Regions from separate parts of the Streptomyces sp. NPDC036822 genome, predicted to be linked through region 2. Evidence: riboswitches for the same ligand, from Rfam matches in the RefSeq annotation. Region 2 holds a riboswitch; each other region holds the start of a gene.

What was found. Region 2 has a riboswitch for cyclic di-AMP ahead of ACZ68P_RS15185 (LysM peptidoglycan-binding domain-containing protein). Riboswitches for the same ligand answer to the same signal wherever they lie in the genome.
Region 1: another riboswitch for cyclic di-AMP. It lies ahead of ACZ68P_RS12020 (M23 family metallopeptidase); the one in region 2 lies ahead of ACZ68P_RS15185 (LysM peptidoglycan-binding domain-containing protein).
Region 3: another riboswitch for cyclic di-AMP. It lies ahead of ACZ68P_RS29630 (C40 family peptidase); the one in region 2 lies ahead of ACZ68P_RS15185 (LysM peptidoglycan-binding domain-containing protein).
Region 4: another riboswitch for cyclic di-AMP. It lies ahead of ACZ68P_RS20510 (M23 family metallopeptidase); the one in region 2 lies ahead of ACZ68P_RS15185 (LysM peptidoglycan-binding domain-containing protein).

What each region holds. Positions count from the first base shown of each region.
Region 1 covers NZ_JBVJPY010000004.1:307,412-312,042, reverse strand. Annotated here, with positions in the region: gene ACZ68P_RS12030 (STM4011 family radical SAM protein) at 1-377, shown strand, start outside; gene ACZ68P_RS12025 (SGNH/GDSL hydrolase family protein) at 364-1,158, opposite strand; gene ACZ68P_RS12020 (M23 family metallopeptidase) at 1,330-2,277, opposite strand; cyclic di-AMP (ydaO/yuaA leader) riboswitch at 2,282-2,437, opposite strand; gene ACZ68P_RS12015 (tyrosine-protein phosphatase) at 2,828-3,640, shown strand; gene ACZ68P_RS12010 (DUF6126 family protein) at 3,690-3,845, opposite strand; gene ACZ68P_RS12005 (helix-turn-helix domain-containing protein) at 3,866-4,513, opposite strand; gene ACZ68P_RS12000 (aspartate aminotransferase family protein) at 4,605-4,631, opposite strand, start outside.
Region 2 covers NZ_JBVJPY010000005.1:428,649-433,279, forward strand. Annotated here, with positions in the region: gene ACZ68P_RS15180 (hypothetical protein) at 1-1,042, opposite strand, end outside; gene ACZ68P_RS15185 (LysM peptidoglycan-binding domain-containing protein) at 1,237-2,127, opposite strand; cyclic di-AMP (ydaO/yuaA leader) riboswitch at 2,130-2,289, opposite strand; gene ACZ68P_RS15190 (PadR family transcriptional regulator) at 2,677-3,069, shown strand; gene ACZ68P_RS15195 (hypothetical protein) at 3,066-3,638, shown strand; gene ACZ68P_RS15200 (carboxylesterase/lipase family protein) at 3,916-4,631, shown strand, end outside.
Region 3 covers NZ_JBVJPY010000017.1:103,212-107,842, forward strand. Annotated here, with positions in the region: gene bioB (biotin synthase BioB) at 1-167, opposite strand, end outside; gene ACZ68P_RS29620 (8-amino-7-oxononanoate synthase) at 312-1,493, shown strand; gene ACZ68P_RS29625 (ATP-binding protein) at 1,707-2,159, shown strand; gene ACZ68P_RS29630 (C40 family peptidase) at 2,320-2,796, opposite strand; cyclic di-AMP (ydaO/yuaA leader) riboswitch at 2,800-2,972, opposite strand; gene ACZ68P_RS29635 (ABC transporter permease) at 3,448-4,437, opposite strand; gene ACZ68P_RS29640 (TetR/AcrR family transcriptional regulator) at 4,545-4,631, shown strand, end outside.
Region 4 covers NZ_JBVJPY010000008.1:208,316-212,946, reverse strand. Annotated here, with positions in the region: gene ACZ68P_RS20525 (DNA gyrase/topoisomerase IV subunit A) at 1-260, opposite strand, end outside; gene ACZ68P_RS20520 (M16 family metallopeptidase) at 506-1,864, shown strand; gene ACZ68P_RS20515 (M16 family metallopeptidase) at 1,891-3,258, shown strand; cyclic di-AMP (ydaO/yuaA leader) riboswitch at 3,493-3,658, shown strand; gene ACZ68P_RS20510 (M23 family metallopeptidase) at 3,672-4,454, shown strand.

The sequences.
Region 1 (4,631 bases), on a different contig from region 2:
CCGAGGGGCACACGTACGCCGACGAGGAGGCCGAGGCCTGGACGGCCCTCGACCCCCTCTTCCCGTACAGCCGCCATCCGCACCGCTCGGCCGGTCTCCCCTGCCGGACCGGCGAGTCGGTGATCTCCGTCGACGGTGACGGGACGGTGCGCCGCTGCCACTTCGTCAAGGCCGAGCTGGGCATTCTGTACGACGGTTCCTACCGTGCCGCCCTGCGCCCGCGCGCCTGCCCGCTGGCCGTCTGCGACTGCCACATCGGCTACGTCCACCTGGAGACGCTGCCGCTGTACGACGTGTTCGCGGGCGGGGTCCTGGAGCGGATCCCGGCGGCCGTGCCGACCGCGCCTCCCGGGGCGGGCGCGCCTACAGGGGCATGAGGTCGGGCCGCTTGGCCAACACGTGGTCGCCCGAGCTCTCACCGCGCAGCCGGCGGCCGATCCACGGGACGAGGTACTCCCTGGCCCACAGGATGTCGTCGCGGCGCACCTCCAGCGTGCCTCGCGGCGGCAGGGGCGGCCACGGCTGGTCGGGGTCGGCGGGCACCTCGATGCCGAGGACCTGGGCGGCCCGGAGCGCGACGCGGGTGTGCCCCTCGGGCGACAGATGCAGCCGGTCGCCGTCCCAAGCCCGCCTGTCCTGGACGGACTTGAGGGACCACAGGTCCAGGACCGGGCAGCCGTAGCGGTCCGCGATGGCCCGGACGTGGGCGGTGTAGGTGGCGATCTTGCCCCGCAGATGGCGCAGCACGGGGACGTCGCGGGTGTCGAACCCGGTCGTCACCATGACGGTGCCGACGGCGGAGGTGAGGTCGGCGACGGCGCGCTCGAAGCGTTCGGCGACGTCGTCGGGGTCGCTGCCGGGCCGGATGATGTCGTTGCCGCCCGCGCAGAAGGTCACCAGGTCGGGGGCCAGCTCCTTGGCCCTGGGGACCTGCTCCTCCACGATCTGGTCGAGGAGGCGGCCGCGTACGGCCAGATTGGCGTATCGGAACGCGTCGTGCTCCGGCAGCCGGTCGGCGAGCAGGACCGCGAAACGGTCCGCCCAGCCGAGGTACTTCCCGTCGGGGCCGGGGTCTCCGACGCCCTCGGTGAAGCTGTCACCGATCGCCGCGTACGACCCGAATACGTCCATGTCTCTTGATCTCGAATCGTCTGCCACGGGAGCACATCCTTCCTTTACGGGTGTGACCTACGCGACCGTAAGGAGGTGTTGACGGTGGGTGAGATATGCCACCGGTCAAGATTGCGCCAAGGCGGAATACGCGAAGGGCCCGGCACGAAGGTGCCGGGCCCGGTGCGTACCCGGGGGTTCGCGGGTGCGCGGGACGCGTCAGACGCCGACGCCCTTCTGGCGCAGGTACTCGAGCGGGTCGATGTCCGAGCCGTAGCTCGGTCCGGTGCGCATCTCGAAGTGCAGGTGCGGACCGCTGGAGTTGCCGGTGGAACCGGACAGGCCGATCTCGTCGCCGCCGTTGACCGACTGGCCGGTGGAGACGGAGAGGGAGGAGAGGTGGGCGTACTGCGAGTAGGTGCCGTCGGCGTGCTGGATGACGACCTCGTTGCCGTACGAACCGCTCCAGCCGGCGGAGTACACCGTGCCCGCGCCGACGGCCTTGACCGAGGTGCCGGAGGAGGCCATGAAGTCGACACCGGTGTGGTAGCCGGAGGACCACATGGAGCCGGAGGCGCGGTACGGCGTGGAGACGCCGTTGCTGACGGGGGCGACCCAGCCGGAGGCCGCGGCCCGCGGCTCCTGGGCGGGCGCCGCCGCCGTGCGCTCGGCGCTGCGGGAGCTGCGCGTCGCGGAGTCGTCGGAGGAGGACTTCTCGGCCTTCGCGGCGGCCTTCGGCGCGGCCTTGGGGGCAGTGGCCTTGGGCGCGGGCGCCTTGGCGGTCGACTTGGCGCCGATGGTGAGCTTCATGCCGGGGAAGATCAGCGAGGGGTTCTCGCCGACGACCTGGCGGTTGTCCTGGTACAGCTTCTTCCAGCCGCCGGCCAGGTGGTGCTCGGTGGCGATCTTGGACAGGTAGTCGCCGGCGACGACGGAGTACGTCGTGGGCTTCGCCTTGGCGGCGGCGGCCGGGGCCTTCGCGGGAGCGGCGGCGACGGCGGCCACGGCCTGCTCGGGAGTCACGGCGGGAGCGGACTTCTCGGCGGCGTGGGCTCCGGTCGCGCCGAGGAGCGGCAGGGCGACGACGGCGCCGCCCGTTCCGGCGGCGACGAATCCGCGCGTGATCGGGTTGACCTTGGGACGGCGGTGCTTACCCTTCGCGGGCATGGCGAATTCCTCTCCGTCGCCTGCGAGGTGAGCTGTCGGGTTCGGGCTGGAGTTGCCCGGTCGCCATGGCGCGCGACTTCACCCCAAGCCGTTCCGGATCGACCGGATCGGCGTACTACCTGGGTCCCCCGCTCCTGCCATACGTGGGTGGGTGCGGATTCCGGACGGTGGCAGGATTCGGCGGTCCGACCGGATTGACGGTGACCGTAGACGAGCCTGTCGGCGCGAACAAGCCGTCTTATTCCCCACGCATTCCGTGGGCTGATTTCCGCCCGGAATTCCGGTCACCCTCCGTGGATGCCGCCACCTCGATCCCCTTTTCGCGCAGGGAGTTCGCGAAAGACGATCAGGCACGTTCCGTCACGGTTATGACGCTGCTCACGCACCGAAACCCATCTCCCCTGTTACCAGGGCGCGTTATCACCAAGGCCCCAATTCGGACAGAACACCCATTCCCGTCCGAGGGGTGTGCGCGGGGGCCGCCACCCGGAATGATTGCCCCAGGAACCGATCTCGTATCGTCGAAGTCCGCCAACACTCAGGAGCACTCGTGACGCAGCAGCTGCCGCAGGTCTCGTCGACCGAACCCGAGCTGAGCGGGGTCCGCAACTTCCGGGACGTGGGCGGCCTGCCGACCGTGGACGGCAGGTCGGTCCGGTTCGGCCGCCTCTTCCGCAGCGGCCACCTGGCGCACGCCACCGAGGAGGACGCGGCCTTCCTCGCCGGCCTCGGGCTGCACACCGTCTTCGACTTCCGCAACGCGGCCGACCGGAAGGTCGAGGGCGCGGACGTCGAACTCCCCGGCGTGCGGAACGTGAACATCCCGCTCAACGACCCGGCCGACGGCAAGGAGTTCTGGAAGCTGGTCAGCGGCGGCGCGCTGGAGCAGCTGCGCGAGGCCCTCGGCGGCGGCAAAGCGGCCGACCGGATGTCCGATTCATACCGGAAGATGGTGGTCGACCGGACGGCGGAGCACAGCCGCGTCCTGCACGCGATGGCCGACGACAGTGTCCCCGCCCTGATGCACTGCGCCGCCGGCAAGGACCGCGCGGGGCTGTCCATAGCTATCTCGCTGCTCGCGGTGGGCGTCGAGCGGGAGGCGATCGAGGCGGACTACGTCAAGTCGAACGACCCCCACCGCCGTTACAAGATCCGTCGCAGCTCCACCTCCGCGGACGCGATGGCCCCCGAGGTGATGGAGCTGCTCGGCCCCCTCTTCGACGCGCGGGTGGAGTACCTCCGGGCGGCGTTCGAGACCATGGAGCGGACCTGGGGCACGACCGAGAACTACCTGTCGCAGGGGCTCGCGCTCGCCCCGGAGACGCGGGAGCGGCTGCGCGCGCGGCTGGTCACGGAAGCCTGAGCCGACGAAGAGCACCGGGCACCCGGCAGACCGGGCCCCGGGCCACCGGTCACGGGTTCTGGCCGCCGAGCGAGAACAGCAGGTAGAGGAAGCCGGCGAAGAGGTGCCCGGCCACGAGATAGGCGAAGAGGCGCAGGACCAGGCCCTTGGGGAACTTGCCGCCCCCTCGCTCCTCGCCGGTGACCGCAGTTGATTTGTCGGACATGTCGGATCCCTTCCGTGGATTCACCGCGGGAGCGCGGTCCCGTCACCGAGACACGTCTCGGCGGCGGGGCTCTGCATCAGCGTGTGGACGAAGAGCAGGTCGGCGCCGCCGCTCGTGGCGGCGCCGATGCGATGGGGCGTGAGCGAGTCGAAATGGGCGCTGTCGCCCGGGTCCAGGACGTGCACCGCGTCGCCCAGCGACAGCCGCACGCGGCCGGCGACGACGTGCAGCCACTCCTCACCCGGGTGGACGCGCACGAGGTCGGAGCGGGTGGCGTACGGCACGTGGACGCGGAGCGCCTGCAGGGCGCGCCCGGGCCCGCCGGCCTGGTGGTAGATCCAGCCGTCGGCCTCGACGGGCTCGGACCGGCCGGCGCGGATGACGGGGTCGCGCTCGGCGGGCACCTCGCCGAGGAGCGCGGAGACCGTCGTACCGTAGATACGGGCCAGCGCGAGCAGCATCGGCAGCGAGGGCTGGCGACGGCCCGTCTCCAGGCGGGACAGGTGCGCCGGGGAGAGCCCGGCCCTGCGGGCGGCGGCCTCCAGCGTGAGCCCGCGCCGTCGGCGCAGCCCGCGCAGCTGGGGAGCCATGTCGGGAAGAGCGGCGGCTTCGTCCGGGCCGTCCGGCGCGAGGGGGTCCGGGGACGGTCCCGCGGAAAGATGCTCCATCCCTCTATTGCGCCAGGAACTTTCCCCCCAGGCAAGTTTCTTGCCTCAGGGGCAAACTCACCTCCGCCGCCGCGCCCCCGGCACCACCCCGCTAGCGCTGGGCCACCGCCTGCTTGAC
Region 2 (4,631 bases):
CCCGGGCGCGCGCGGAGCCGTCCGGGGCGAGGGACGGCAGGGCGCGGACGGGGCCCTGCCCGGGCCACAGCTGGGCCTGGTACGGCTTGAGGGGGGCGCCCTCCTCATGGGTCATGGCGGTGCCGACGGAGACGTTCGTCGTCGGACTGACCGCCTCGAAGGTGCCCTCCCGCTGCCCGGCGAGCACGCCGGGCGAGCCGCCGTGGTCCGCGTGCGGCGGCGTCCAGACCCACGGCTGGTGGTCGGGGTCGAACCGGTCGGTGACGGCGACGTACCCGGCCACCCGCCCCGCATCGTCCACGCCCTCCGCCAGGTTGTGCACCAGGTACTCCGCCCTGGCCACCGGCAGCGCCCGCGCCGGGCCCCCGTCGGCCGGCCACAGGACGGGGAACGAGGCGAAGGCGAAGCCCTCGTCCGACTCGTAGGACCGCTCGGCCGCGCCGACGACGTCCCCGCGCGCGTTGATGCCGGTGACGCGGGTGACGATCGTGCCGGGGCCGGCGTCCGGGGGCAGTGCGAGGGTGCGCAGCAGGCGTCCGCCACGCCACGCCTTCGGTGTGCCGTCGGTGTCGACGGCCGCCACGACGCCGGAGTCGCTGACGTCGATGTCGGCCTGGCCCGAGGTCCCGCCCTCGCCGAGGAGGCGGACCGCGGGGTCGCCCCTGCGGAAGGTGAACAGGGCCACCGTGCGGTCGGACCGCCGCGTCAGCCAGCCGGCCATGAGCCCTTTGCGGTTGACCGCGCGGACGACCCCCTCGTCGTAGCCGGCGGGGAGCGGCACCGGGTGGACCCGGTCGCCGGTCCAGTACACGGGCAGGCCGCCGCTCGCGCCGACGGCGAGGCGGCGGGGGCCGAGGTCGTGCACGCCCTCGGTGGCAAACGCGCCGCCCGTCGAGGCCGGGAGCGAGGGCAGGACCGTCGGTCCCGGCTCGCACATCCCCGCTCGCGCGGTGGCGGCATCATCGGCCGTGGCGGGCCCCGCCCCGGTGATCAGAGCCGCCAGCGCGACCGCGCCGGCGCACCAGGCGATGCTTCTCTTCAACTGTCTCCCCCTTCGACGACGACCCGCGGTCTCCCCGGCCGTGGGTCTGCGAAGGGCCCATCCTGCCTTCCGTCGTCGGCGCGCGGGACGGAATGCCGCAGACCGCTTACGGGGCGGTCGGTGGGCGCACGGCGACGGCGAGGTCCCGGCCCCCGAGCGGCCGGGTCCTCGCCGTCGTCGTCCTCACCGGCCGCTTAGTAGGGGCCGTTGACGTTGTCGATCGAGCCGTAGCGGTCGGCCGCGTAGTTGCAGGCGGCGGTGATGTTCGCGACGGGGTCGAAGAGGTCCATCGACGTACCGGGGACGTGATAGGCGAGGAAGGTCGGCTCGATCACCTGGAGCAGGCCCTTCGAGGGAGTGCCCTTGACGGCGTTGGAATCCCAGAGGTTGATGGCCTGCGGATTGCCGGAGGACTCCCGCATGATGTTGCGCTGGATCCCCTCGTAGGTGCCGGGGATCCCGTACGACGCCATGACGTCCAGCGACTCGCGGATCCAGCCGTCGAGGTCGTTGGTGTAGCGCGGAGCGGCGGGGGCGGCCTGCGCCGCCTTGACCGGTGCGGCGCCGCGGTCCTGCGAACGGCTGGCGCGGTCGGTGCTCGTGCTCGCCGTGCTCTTCGGCTTGGCCTTGGCCTTGGCCTTCGCCTTCGGCTTGGTCGTCGTCTCCGCCTTGGCCGGCGCCTTGGGCGCGGCCGCCTGCTTCCGGAGCGTCAGTTCCAGACCCGGGTGGATGAGTGACGGGTTGTCACCCACGACGCTGCGGTTGATGTTGTAAAGGACCTTCCAACCGCCGCGCACGCCCTGCTCCTGCGCGATCAGGGAAAGGGAATCACCGGCCGTGACCGTGTAGGACCGCGCCGGGGTCGCGGCGGCGGGAATCGATTCTTTGATCTTTTCCACGGCGCTGGAGACGGTCTTCTCCGTGGCAATTCCGGTGGACGTTCCGGAGGCGGCGGAGGGCGTCGCGTGGGCGGCGGCGGTCGCGACCAGGGGCAGGGCCAGGGCGGCGCCGCCGGTGCCCGCGAGGGCGAGACCACGAGTGAGGGGACGGTGCTTGGGGCGCCGGTGCTTACCGTGTGCAGGCATGATGGGTTCCTCTCCGGCGCCTGCGGGGTGAGCTGTCGGGTTCGGGCTGGAGATGCCCGGCCGCACGTGTGCGACTTCACCCCGATCCGATCCGGAATCCCGAACCGGAGAGAAAAGTGGGTCCCCCGCTCCTGCCGACGGGTGAATAGGTGGTCTTTCGGGCGGTGGCAGGATTCGGCGATCCGCTCGAATGCAGGTGACCGTAGGCGAGAAATGTCGACGAAAACAAGTCCCGGGCCGTGCGGGTAATTCCGGAATGTGCGCCCGTGGTGTGACCTGGCCCTCGATACGGGGACGGGCCGGGCCGAACTTCCTTGGGAGGCAGGGGGTCGCCGGGTCGCCGGGGGTCGTTCCGCGCCGCGGCGTGATTCACGTCACCGGGGGAGTGATATCAGTCTTTATGAGGGATTCACCGGAGTGTGCAATCTCCAAAGGGAAAGTGCATTAATACTCCTCAATATCCCTTTTGGCCACTTGTGTCCGATGCGAGGGGAGGGTCGGGGGGGAATGCCTTGCGGTGCAAGGTAGTCGCTCACTATCATGCACCGCATGACAAAGGAGCTGCCGGGCGCCGGTGACCAGCGGCGCAGCCAGCTTCTGCGCGGGGTGCTCGACCTCTGTCTGCTGTCCCTGATCGCCGAACGGCCGCGCTACGGCTACGAGTTCGTCGAGGCGCTCACGCAGAGCGGTCTGGAGCTGGTGAGTGAGGGAAGCATCTACCCCCTGCTCGCCCGGATGGAGCGGGCCGGGCTCGTCGAGTCGTACCGGGCGCCGTCGGCCAGCGGCGGCGCGCCCCGCAAGTACTACCGGCTCACCGGGCCGGGCCGGGCCGAACTGGACGGCGGGCGGACCGTCTGGCGGGACTTCGCCGCCCAGGCCGGCCGTGTCCTGGCCGGCCCGGCTGACCGCACCATCGAACCGACGGGGGAAACGACCACATGACATCCGAACGCATACTCGCGGTCTGCCGCAGCAACTGGGAGTACCGGGGCATCGACGACGCGGCCGTCCGCGACATGCTCGCCGAGCTGGCCGCCCACCTTCAGGACGCGGAGGCCGCCGGGCGCACCCCGCACGACGTGGTCGGCGAGGACGTCAAGGCGTTCGCCGCCTCCTGGGCCGACGCCCGCCGGCCACTGCACCGGCGAGTGGCCCGCCTCGCGGCGATGATCCCCTTCGTCGCGGGCGTGCTGCTGCTGATCACCCACCTGCGCCGGTGGACCCCGGGCGTGGACGTCACCGCGGGCCACCTGGCCTTCTGGGCCGCGATCGCCGTGGTCACCGTCGCGCTGGAGCTGCGCCGAGGCTCCCTGGGCCTGGGCAAGGGCTGGCTCGTCGCGCTCGTCGTCGGCCTCCCGGCCCTCGTGATCACCGACCGGCTCGCCGGTGCCGAGCCGCTGTTCGGCGTGCCGCTGTGGGCGAGCGTGGCGCTGGTGCTTCCGGGACTCGCGTACGCCGTCGCCGACGGACGGGCTCGCAAGCGCGCGGCGGGCGAGCCGGACAGGCCGTGACCCTCCCGGCGCCGGGCCGGCATCGTTCGCACCGATGGCGGGAGGGGAGAGGGCGGCGGCCGCCGCCACGACGTACCACGTCGGAGCGGCCCGCGCGCCGCCGCTCCGAGGGGTCTGGACCACGACTGACGCTCGGGCTGAGGTGGCCGACTCGCGAACAGCGACGACGGCGGATTATGCGATTGCCGGGCTGTGGGCGCCGTGGAAGCCTGTGCAACCGGACGGACGGACGGACGGACCGGCCGAACCGCGAACCGATAGGGGACCATCTGTGGGTGTGCCAGCGGCCCGGGCGACCGTGACGACGAAGCTCGGCGAGGTCAGGGGCACGATCACCGACGGGCTGCGCGTCACCCTGGGAATCCCCTACGCCGCACCGCCGTTCGGGGCCGCCCGCTTCCGCGAGCCCCGGCCCGTCGAGCCCTGGGACGGGGTACGGGACTGCACGCGCTTCGGGCCTGTCGCCCCGCAGTCCGCGGAACTGCCCGGGGCCCCGGTCTGGCGCCCGGGCGACGAGGACGTCCTGACCCTCAACGTCTGGGCGCCGGAAGACGCAGAGGGCCCGCTCCCCGTCCTGTTCTGGATCCACGGCGGCGCCTACACCTTCGGCTCCTCCGCCCAGCCCGACTACGACGGATCCACCCTCGCCCGCGCCGGTCTGACCGTGGTGACCTGCAACTACCGCCTCGGTTTCGAAGGGTTCGGCCACGTGCCCGGCTTTCCCGACAACCGCGGACTGCTCGACCAGATCGCCGCGCTGGAATGGGTACGCGACCACATCACCGCCTTCGGCGGCGACCCGGCCGACGTCACCGTCGCCGGGCAGTCCGCAGGCGCCGGGGCGGTCGCCTGCCTCATGAGCAGCCGACGTGCCGACGGCCTCTTCCACCGCGCCATCGCCCACAGCGTCCCCGACGCCTCCTTCCCGCCGGACCTCGCCGCGGGCCTCGCCCGACAGGTCGCCGACGCCGCCGGTGTCCCGTTCACCGCCGA
Region 3 (4,631 bases), on a different contig from region 2:
TAGTTGAGCTTCACCCGGCGCCCGAACCACTGGCGGCGCACCTTGCCGGCCGCGGCCACCACATCGAGCAGTTCGTCGTCGGAGGTCGCCAGCACGGCGAGCGCTTCTTCACGGGTCGGCAGCTCGCGCCGCAGCCCCTTGTCCACCAGCGTGTTCAGCAGGTCCATAAGGGCTGATCCTGGCCTACGGCACACCCCCCGGCCAAGGAGGAACCGAACAACAGCGCCTGTTTGAGGTGTGTGGATGGCCACACTCTGACCTTGGCCACGGGCAGCTAGGGTCTGTGCGCTGCCTACAAAAGGATCTGCCCCATGCACCGGGACGCGCACACGCCGGACGAGGACACGCACCGTACCCCGTTCGACTGGACGGACACCGAGGCACGCCGCCGCGCGGAGGCCGGTCTCGTCCGCACGCTGCGGCCGCGCGCCGCCGAGGCGGAGCCGCTCGACCTGGCGGGCAACGACTACCTCGGCCTCACCCGGCACCCCGAGATCACCGAGGCCGCCGCCGAGGCGGCCCGGCGCTGGGGCGCCGGCTCCACCGGTTCCCGGCTGGTCACCGGCACCACCCGGCTGCACTCCCGCCTCGAACGCGAACTCGCCGACTTCTGTGGCTTCGAGGCGGCCCTCGTCTTCTCCTCCGGCTACACCGCCAACCTGGCGGCCCTCACCGCGCTCAGCGCCCGTGACTCGCTGATCGTCTCGGACGCCGGCAACCACGCCTCGATCGTGGACGGCTGCCGGCTGTCCCGCGCGGAGACGGCCGTGGTCCCGCACGCGGACCCCGAGTCCGTCCGCAAGACACTCCACGCCCATGGCGGCCGGCGGGCCCTCGTGGTGACCGACTCGGTCTTCTCGGTGGACGGGGACAAGGCGCCCCTGACCGAACTCGCCGCCGCCTGCCGCGCTCACGGCGCCGCCCTCGTCGTCGACGACGCCCACGGTCTCGGCGTCCTCGGCGAGGGCGGCCGCGGCGCGCTGAACGCCGCCGGGCTCGCGGGCGACGCGGACGTGGTCGCCACCCTGACCCTCTCCAAGTCGCTCGGCAGTCAGGGCGGCGCCGTCCTCGGCCCCGCCCGGGTCATCGAGCACCTGATCAACGCGGCACGGACGTTCATCTTCGACACGGGGCTCGCTCCGGCCGCCGTGGGCGCCGCCCTCGCCGCCCTGCGCCTGATCCAGGGCGACCCCGCCCTGGCCGGGCGCGCGAGGACGGTCGCGACCACCCTGCACCGGCTCCTCACCGACGCCGGGCTGACCGCCGTGCGCCCGGACGCGGCCGTGGTCTCGGTGCGCGCCCCGTCGCCGGAGGCGGCGCTGCGGTGGGCGGCGGACTGCCGCGCGCAGGGTCTCGCGGTGGGTTGCTTCCGGCCGCCGTCGGTGCCGGACGGGATCTCCCGGCTGCGGCTCACCGCGCGCGCGGACCTGGGCGACGCCCAGATCGCCGAGGCGGTGGCCACGATCGTCCGGACGGCTCCGCCCCTGGCTTGAGGCTGTCCACGGCGCCCGCGCGCACGCCTCCGTCCGCGCCGGACAGGGTGACGCGGGCACGTCCTGTCCATCCGGGACAGGACGGAGTTCACCGCTTCGGGCGATAGATATATGCATATCTTGGTGGATCGGCCCCTATGGCGGCCCGATCGGTGGCACCCTGACGCGAAGTGCAGTCCGGGGCGGGGCCCCGGTGGGAAGGACAGCGTCGCCATGGCAGACCACCAGGAAGCATCCGTCACGCTGCCGAGCGATCCCGCCTCGGTGTCCACCGCCCGGAGATATGTGGACGACGTCCTCCGGGAATGGGGGCTCGAGGCCGGCAGCGACACGGCCGACTCGATCCGGCTGATCGTCTCGGAGCTGGCCACCAACGCCGTCCAGCACACCTTCGGGAAGTCGCCCACGTTCACCGTCGACGTCCGGCTGGAGCGCGAGGAGCGGCTGTGCGTCGGCGTCACCGACAGCCACCCCCGCTGGCCCCGGCGACTCCCGGCCGCGGTGCAGCAGGACAACGGCCGAGGGATGGTGATCATCCGCTTCCTCGCGGCGGAGGCGGGCGGCCGGCTCACGGTCGCCCCGACGGACGACGGGGGCAAGACGGTCTGGATCAACCTGCCCTGGACGGCCCGGCGCCCGGTGCCGGCCCCGCTCGGGGGCGCCTGAGGCGGTGTGAGCCGCGTCGAGGGCGGCGGCGCCATCGCGACCCTTCGGCACCGCGCCCGTCCGAGGCCCGGTCATCCGCCCGACGTCCCGTCAGCCGTCGTGGGCCCGACGGCACCCGTCGGACACCGGCCGCGCCCGGCGGGCGCCCGGCCGGCGCGCGTCAGCGGACGCGGCCGTAGTACACCTTCGAGGACCAGATCTTGTCGAGCTTCACCCAGGAACCGGTCTTGGGGGAGTGCCAGATCCTGTTCTGACCGGCGTAGATGCCCACGTGATAGACCCTTCCGCCGGAGTGGAAGAAGACCAGGTCCCCCTGCTGCCTGCTGGAGGCGGAGATGTGCTTGGTCTTGTTGTACTGCTGCTGCGCGGTACGGGGCAGTGACTTGCCCGCCTTCTTGTACGAGTAGAGCGTGAGCCCCGAGCAGTCGAACCGGCTCGGTCCGGCCGCTCCGTACTTGTAGGGCGATCCCTTCTTCGAGGCCGCGATGCTCAGCGCCTTGCCGGCGTGTGAGGTCGCGGCCTGGGCCTCCGGTGCGGCACCTGGTGCCAGCAGCGTGCCCCCGACGGCGGCGAGGGTGAGAGCCGAGACGGCTCCGGCCCGGGACAGCAGGGACGGGACATGAATCTGCGCAGTCATGCGCAACCCTTCGTCAGCCGCCTGTGAAGGATGACCTGTCGGGTTCGGGCAGGCGAAGATGCCCGGCCGCGGCTGCGGCTTCACCCCGAGGAACGGCCCACCTGCTCGGTCGTCCCGTGTTGCTCGGGTCCTCCACTCCTGCCGATCCACCTCTGTCGACCAGACGTCCGGGACAGCGGCAGGACTCGGCGTCCGCCCGGACCGCCCCGCCGTGGTGGCGGGGGCTTGTCGTCGTCAGGGATCTTGACCCACATCCGGGGTGAAATCCGAGTTGAAACGGCGATATGTGAGGCTCCTCACCACTGATCCGTTCGGGTGGACAAGTAGGTTTCGTGATCTTCAGAGGTTTGCCCGACGAGCCCCGTACCAGGGGTGGGACGCCTGATTCAGCCAGATGTGTACAGCTGCGCTGCAACCCGCCCCGGCCATATGTAGATTCATCGACTACGCCGAAAGGGGGAGGCTTTCTGCGCCCTCCGTGGGCCGAGTGGACCTCGACACGACACGCGAGAATGTCAACTCGCCGGGGTCCTCGGGAGAGTGACCCGGTCCGCCCGGCGTCTTCGCGCCGCCCCGGGACCTCCGGCGCCCGTGCGGAAGCCGCGTGCCCCCGTCCGCTACAGCGGAGGCACGCGGCGGTAGGAGGGGGCGTCAGCCCACCGGTGCGGGCCGTGGGGCCGGTGCGGGGTCCGGCTCGGCGGCGGCCCGGGTGCGGCGCCCGCCCAGGGTGACCGCGGCGAGGCCGAGCGCCACCCACACACCCAGCACCAGCAGCGGTGAGCCCGCGCCGGCGCCGTCGAAGAAGGCCACGGACCGCAGGGCCGAGCCGCCCGCACCCGGCGGCAGCAGCTGACCGAGCGCGCCCGCGGGCGCGGGCAGCAGTTCGGGCGCGCTCGCCACGCCGGAGAACGGGTTGCCGAACAGGACCATCAGGGGTGCCCCGATGCCGAAGCCCGCCTTGCCGAGCAGCGCGGCGAGCCCCGCGAGCGTCGAGCCGATGGCGAGGACGGTGAGCGCGAGGACACCGGCCTCGGCCCACCAGTCGCCGGTGAGCGCCCCGAGCCAGTTGTGGGCGAGTCCGGCGCCGACGATCCCGGCGAGCGCGGCGGCGCCGCACAGGGCGAGGACCGCCCGTCCGCGGCGCAGGCCCAGGACCGTGGTGACGATGCCCGCGGCCGTGCCGGACAGGACGAGGGGGAAGAGGCTCGATCCGAACGCGCTGCCGCGCGGGTCGCCCGCGGGCGTGGGAACGACGTCGATGACCTCGACCTGCGTGCCGGCGGGGACCTGGGCGGTGACGGCCTCCCGCAGGAGCCCCGCGACGACGGGGCTCGCGGCGGACGCGGTCAGCAGCCGCGGACCCTGCGGGGTGACGACCACGGCGCCGTATACGACCCGGTCCTCGATCGCCGCACGGGCGGCTGCCTCGGAGTCGAAGCGGTGGACCTCGAAGGCGCCGTCGCGCTCGGCGAGGCGCCCTTCCAGCGGGGCGGCGGCGGCAGCGGGGCCCGCGACGCCGATCGGCAGGTCGTGCGGCGCGACGCGGGCGGCGGGCCAGGCGAACGCCCACAGGGCAAGGGCCGCGACGACCGGGATCAACACCATCACCGCGAGGGTCTTGCGGGTGCCGTTGGCAGGCATGGCGACTCCCATTCAAAGAGAAGGATCGTTCGTTTTACGGCGGTGGAGTCACTGTCCCGCCGGAGTGGCCGCTTGTCAAGAATGAATGTTCGTTTTAGATTCGGGGCATGGCTCGCGTCTCTCAGGAACACCTCGACGCCCGCCGCCGTCAGATCCTCGACGGCGCCGCGCGCTGCTTCGCCCGCAACGGCTTC
Region 4 (4,631 bases), on a different contig from region 2:
TTGCCCATGACCTCGCCGACGACACGGGCGCACTTCACATAGCCGCGGTCGGGCCGCAGCCCCATCTCGTTCATCTGGTAGACGATGCGGCGCTGCACCGGCTTCATGCCGTCGCGGGCGTCCGGCAGCGCGCGGGAGTAGATCACCGAGTACGCGTACTCGAGGAAGGAGCCCTGCATCTCGTCGACGACGTCGATGTCGAGGATTCGCTCCTCGAACGCGTCGTCCGGCGGCGGTGTCTTCGTGCTGCGGCGGGCCATCGCGGCTGCGGCTCCTTCACCAACAAGGTTGATCTGACGCGGACCATTGTGGACCGTCCCACCGACAACGCCGACCGCGACCCGGGAATGGGTGGTTCCGCACCGCCTCCGGCCGCCCCTGGGCCGGACGCGACGCGTCCGCGACCCGGAAGAGGGAAGCCTCGAACCTGCGGGAACTTCGCGAGGTGTCGGTGCGCTTGCATACAGTGGCAGGACTTTTCCATATCGCGATCGAAGGGACGTACATGCCCATGGGTCACACGGCCACGGCCGAGGCCGGCTCCGGCGGCCTGACAGCGACCGAGCACCGGCTGGCCAACGGCCTGCGCGTGGTGCTCTCCGAGGACCACCTGACCCCGGTCGCCGCGGTCTGCCTCTGGTACGACGTCGGCTCGCGTCACGAGGTCGCGGGCCGCACCGGTCTCGCCCACCTCTTCGAGCACCTGATGTTCCAGGGGTCGAAGCAGGTCCACGGAAACGGTCATTTCGAGCTGGTCCAGGGAGCGGGCGGTTCGCTCAACGGCACGACGAGCTTCGAGCGCACCAACTACTTCGAGACGATGCCGACCCATCAGCTGGAGCTGGCCCTCTGGCTGGAGGCGGACCGCATGGGGTCGCTGCTGGCCGCCCTGGACGACGAGTCCATGGAGAACCAGCGCGACGTCGTCAAGAACGAGCGCCGCCAGCGGTACGACAACGTGCCCTACGGCACGGCCTTCGAGAAGCTGACCGCCCTCGCCTATCCCGAGGGGCACCCGTACCACCACACGCCGATCGGCTCCATGGCCGACCTGGACGCGGCCACGCTGGAGGACGCGCGGAGCTTCTTCCGTACGTACTACGCGCCGAACAACGCGGTCCTTTCGGTCGTCGGCGACATCGACCCGGAGCAGACCCTCGCCTGGATCGAGAAGTACTTCGGATCCATCCCGTCCCACGACGGCAAGCGGCCGCCGCGCGACGGCACGCTGCCCGACGTCATCGGGGAGCAGCTCCGCGAGGTCGTCGAGGAGGAGGTGCCGGCCCGCGCGCTGATGGCCGCCTACCGCCTCCCGCACGACGGCACCCGCGAGTGCGACGCCGCCGACCTGGCCCTCACCGTCCTCGGCGGCGGCGAGTCCTCCCGGCTCCACAACCGCCTGGTCCGTCGCGACCGCACGGCCGTCGCGGCCGGCTTCGGCCTGCTGCGCCTCGCCGGAGCGCCCTCGCTCGGCTGGCTCGACGTGAAGACCTCCGGTGGTGTGGAGGTGCCCGAGATCGAGACCGCCGTCGACGAGGAGCTGGCCCGCTTCGCCGCCGAGGGCCCCACGCCCGAGGAGATGGAGCGCGCCCAGGCGCAGTTGGAGCGCGAGTGGCTCGACCGGCTCGGCACGGTCGCCGGCCGCGCCGACGAACTGTGCCGCTTCGCCGTGCTGTTCGGCGACCCGCAGCTCGCCCTGACCGCCGTCAACCGGGTCCTGGACGTCACCGCCGACGAGGTGCGGGCGGTCGCCGCCGCCCGGCTGCGTCCCGACAACCGCGCGGTGCTGGTCTACGAACCGGTCACCGCCGAGCACGGCGACAGCGACAGCGAGAACGACGAGGAAGAGGGAGCGGACCAGTGAGCGACGCTGCCGCGGCTTTGACGAGCATGGAGTTCCACCCGCAGCCCCAGCCGGGCACCGCACGCCCCTGGGCCTTCCCGGCCCCGGAGCGGGGTGCGCTGGACAACGGCCTGACCGTGCTGCGCTGCCACCGTCCGGGCCAGCAGGTGGTGGCCGTCGAGATCTTCTTCGACGCCCCTCTGGAGGCCGAGCCCGAGGGCCTCGACGGCGTCGGCACGATCATGGCGCGGGCCCTCTCCGAGGGCACCGACAAGCACACGGCGGAGGAGTTCGCCGCCGAGCTGGAGCGCTGCGGCGCCACGCTCGACGCCCACGCCGACCACCCGGGCGTACGCGTCTCCCTCGAGGTCCCCGTCTCCCGGCTGCCCAAGGCGCTCGGCCTGCTCTCCGAGGCCCTGATCGCCCCGGCCTTCGACGACAGCGAGATCGAGCGCCTGGTGCGCAACCGGCTCGACGAGATCCCGCACGAGACGGCGAACCCGGCCCGCAGGGCGGCCAAGCAGCTCTCCAAGGAGCTGTTCCCGGCCGGCTCACGCATGTCCCGGCCGCGCCAGGGCACCGAGGAGACCGTCGCCGCGATCGACGCCACGGCCGTCCGAGCCTTCTTCACGGCGCACATCCGGCCCGCCACGGCCACCGCCGTGGTCGTGGGCGACCTGACCGACGTCGACCTGGACAAGGTCCTCGCCGAGACGCTCGGCGCGTGGACCGGCGACACCGCCGAGCCGCGCCCCGTCCCGCCGATCACGGCCGACGACACCGGCCGTGTGGTCATCGTGGACCGCCCCGGCGCGGTCCAGACGCAGCTGCTGATCGGCCGCGTCGGCGCCGACCGGCACGACCGCGTCTGGCCCGCCCAGGTCCTCGGCACGTACTGCCTCGGCGGCACCCTCACCTCCCGCCTGGACCGTGTCCTGCGCGAGGAGAAGGGCTACACCTACGGCGTCCGGTCCTTCGGGCAGGTGCTCCGTTCCGACGCCGAGGGCAACGGCGCCGCGATGCTCGCCATCAGCGGTTCGGTCGACACCCCCAACACCGGCCCGGCACTTGACGACCTGTGGAAGGTGCTGCGCACGCTCGCCGCAGAGGGACTGACCGACGCGGAGCGGGATGTGGCGGTGCAGAACCTGGTGGGTGTGGCGCCGCTCAAGTACGAGACCGCCGCCTCCGTCGCGGGGACGCTCGCCGACCAGGTCGAGCAGCACCTTCCGGACGATTTCCAGGCGCAGTTGTACGCGCGTCTGGCGGAGACGGGCACGGTGGAGGCGACGGCCGCGGTCGTCAACGCCTTCCCGGTGGACCGTCTGGTCACCGTGCTCGTGGGTGACGCGGCGCAGATCGAGGAGCCCGTGCGGGCGCTCGGCATCGGCGAAGTCACCGTCGTCACCGGCTGATCGAGGCGGAACACAGGCTGATCCAGGCGGAACACGCGCCACGGCGAGGACCCCGACGTCACCATACGTCGGGGCCCTCGCCTTTATTGATCTTTTGTCCGTATTGAGACGGAGAGTGGGTGTCTGCCCTGTGGCATGTCTTACAAACAGCCGAGTCCGTTTGCCGATTGAAAGACGGTCCGTTTAGCGTCAATCCGGCTGTTCGCCAGTTGCACCCGCCGCATCCGCGGCATCGGACAGTCATCGCCGAGTCCCCGTCAGGCGCGAGCCTGGGGAGCCGGGGACCCACACGAAGTCCCTGGGGTGAATCGGACGCCTTCGCATCCATGCGGAGGGGCCCGTAGGAGACCTTCCTGCTCCGAACCCGTCAGCTAACCCGGTAGGCGAGAAGGAAGGAAAGGATCAGCCACTACATGGCGTTCACCCGTGCCACCGGGAAGCATCGTGGTCCGAGCCGTCTGGCGCGCCGCAGCGCGGGCATCGCCGGCGTCGCGACCCTCGCCACCACCGGCGTCATCGGAACCCTCGCTTCCCCGGCGCTCGCCGCCGACACGGACACCCGCTCGCTCGAGGACACCGGCATGAACCAGGCCGTCGTCTCCGAGTCGCTGGCGGACCGGATCGACGTGCAGGCGGCCGCGCAGGAGCGGGAGGCCGTCGAGGCCATCGCGAAGGCGAAGGCCGAGGCCCGCGCCAAGGCGGAGGCGAAGCGCAAGGCCGAGGCCCGTGCCAAGGAGATCCGCGAGGCCAAGGAGCGCGCCGCCCGTGAGGCCGAGCGCAAGCGCCTGAACTCCTTCCAGCTCCCCGTGGCCGGCTCGTACGTCACCACCGGGTACCAGACCGGCGGCTCCCTGTGGTCCTCCGGCAGCCACTCCGGCGTCGACTTCCACGCCTCCTACGGCAGCGAGGTCGTCTCCGTCGGCTCCGGCACCGTGGTCGAGGCCGGCTGGGGTGGCGCGTACGGCAACAACATCGTCATCCGGATGAACGACGGCACGTACACCCAGTACGGGCACCTTTCGGCCATCAGTGTCTCGGTCGGCGAGTCCGTCACCCCGGGCGAGCGGATCGGCATCTCCGGCTCGACCGGCAACTCCACCGGCCCGCACCTGCACTTCGAGGCCCGCACGAGCGCCGAGTACGGCTCCGACATCAACCCGGTCGCGTACCTGCGCGCCCGCGGCGTGAACGTCTGACCCGTCCGCGTCCGGCGAACGCCCACGGGCCGCTCAAGGCCCGACGAAAAAGCCCCGGCTCGTACCGAGCCGGGGCTTTTTCGTCGGCCAAAAGATATCCATGGATCTCCGGTAGCCATCGGAAATACCGCCCCGCTGCAATAGAGTCACCGAAGAGTCGACGAACAGACGTCCATC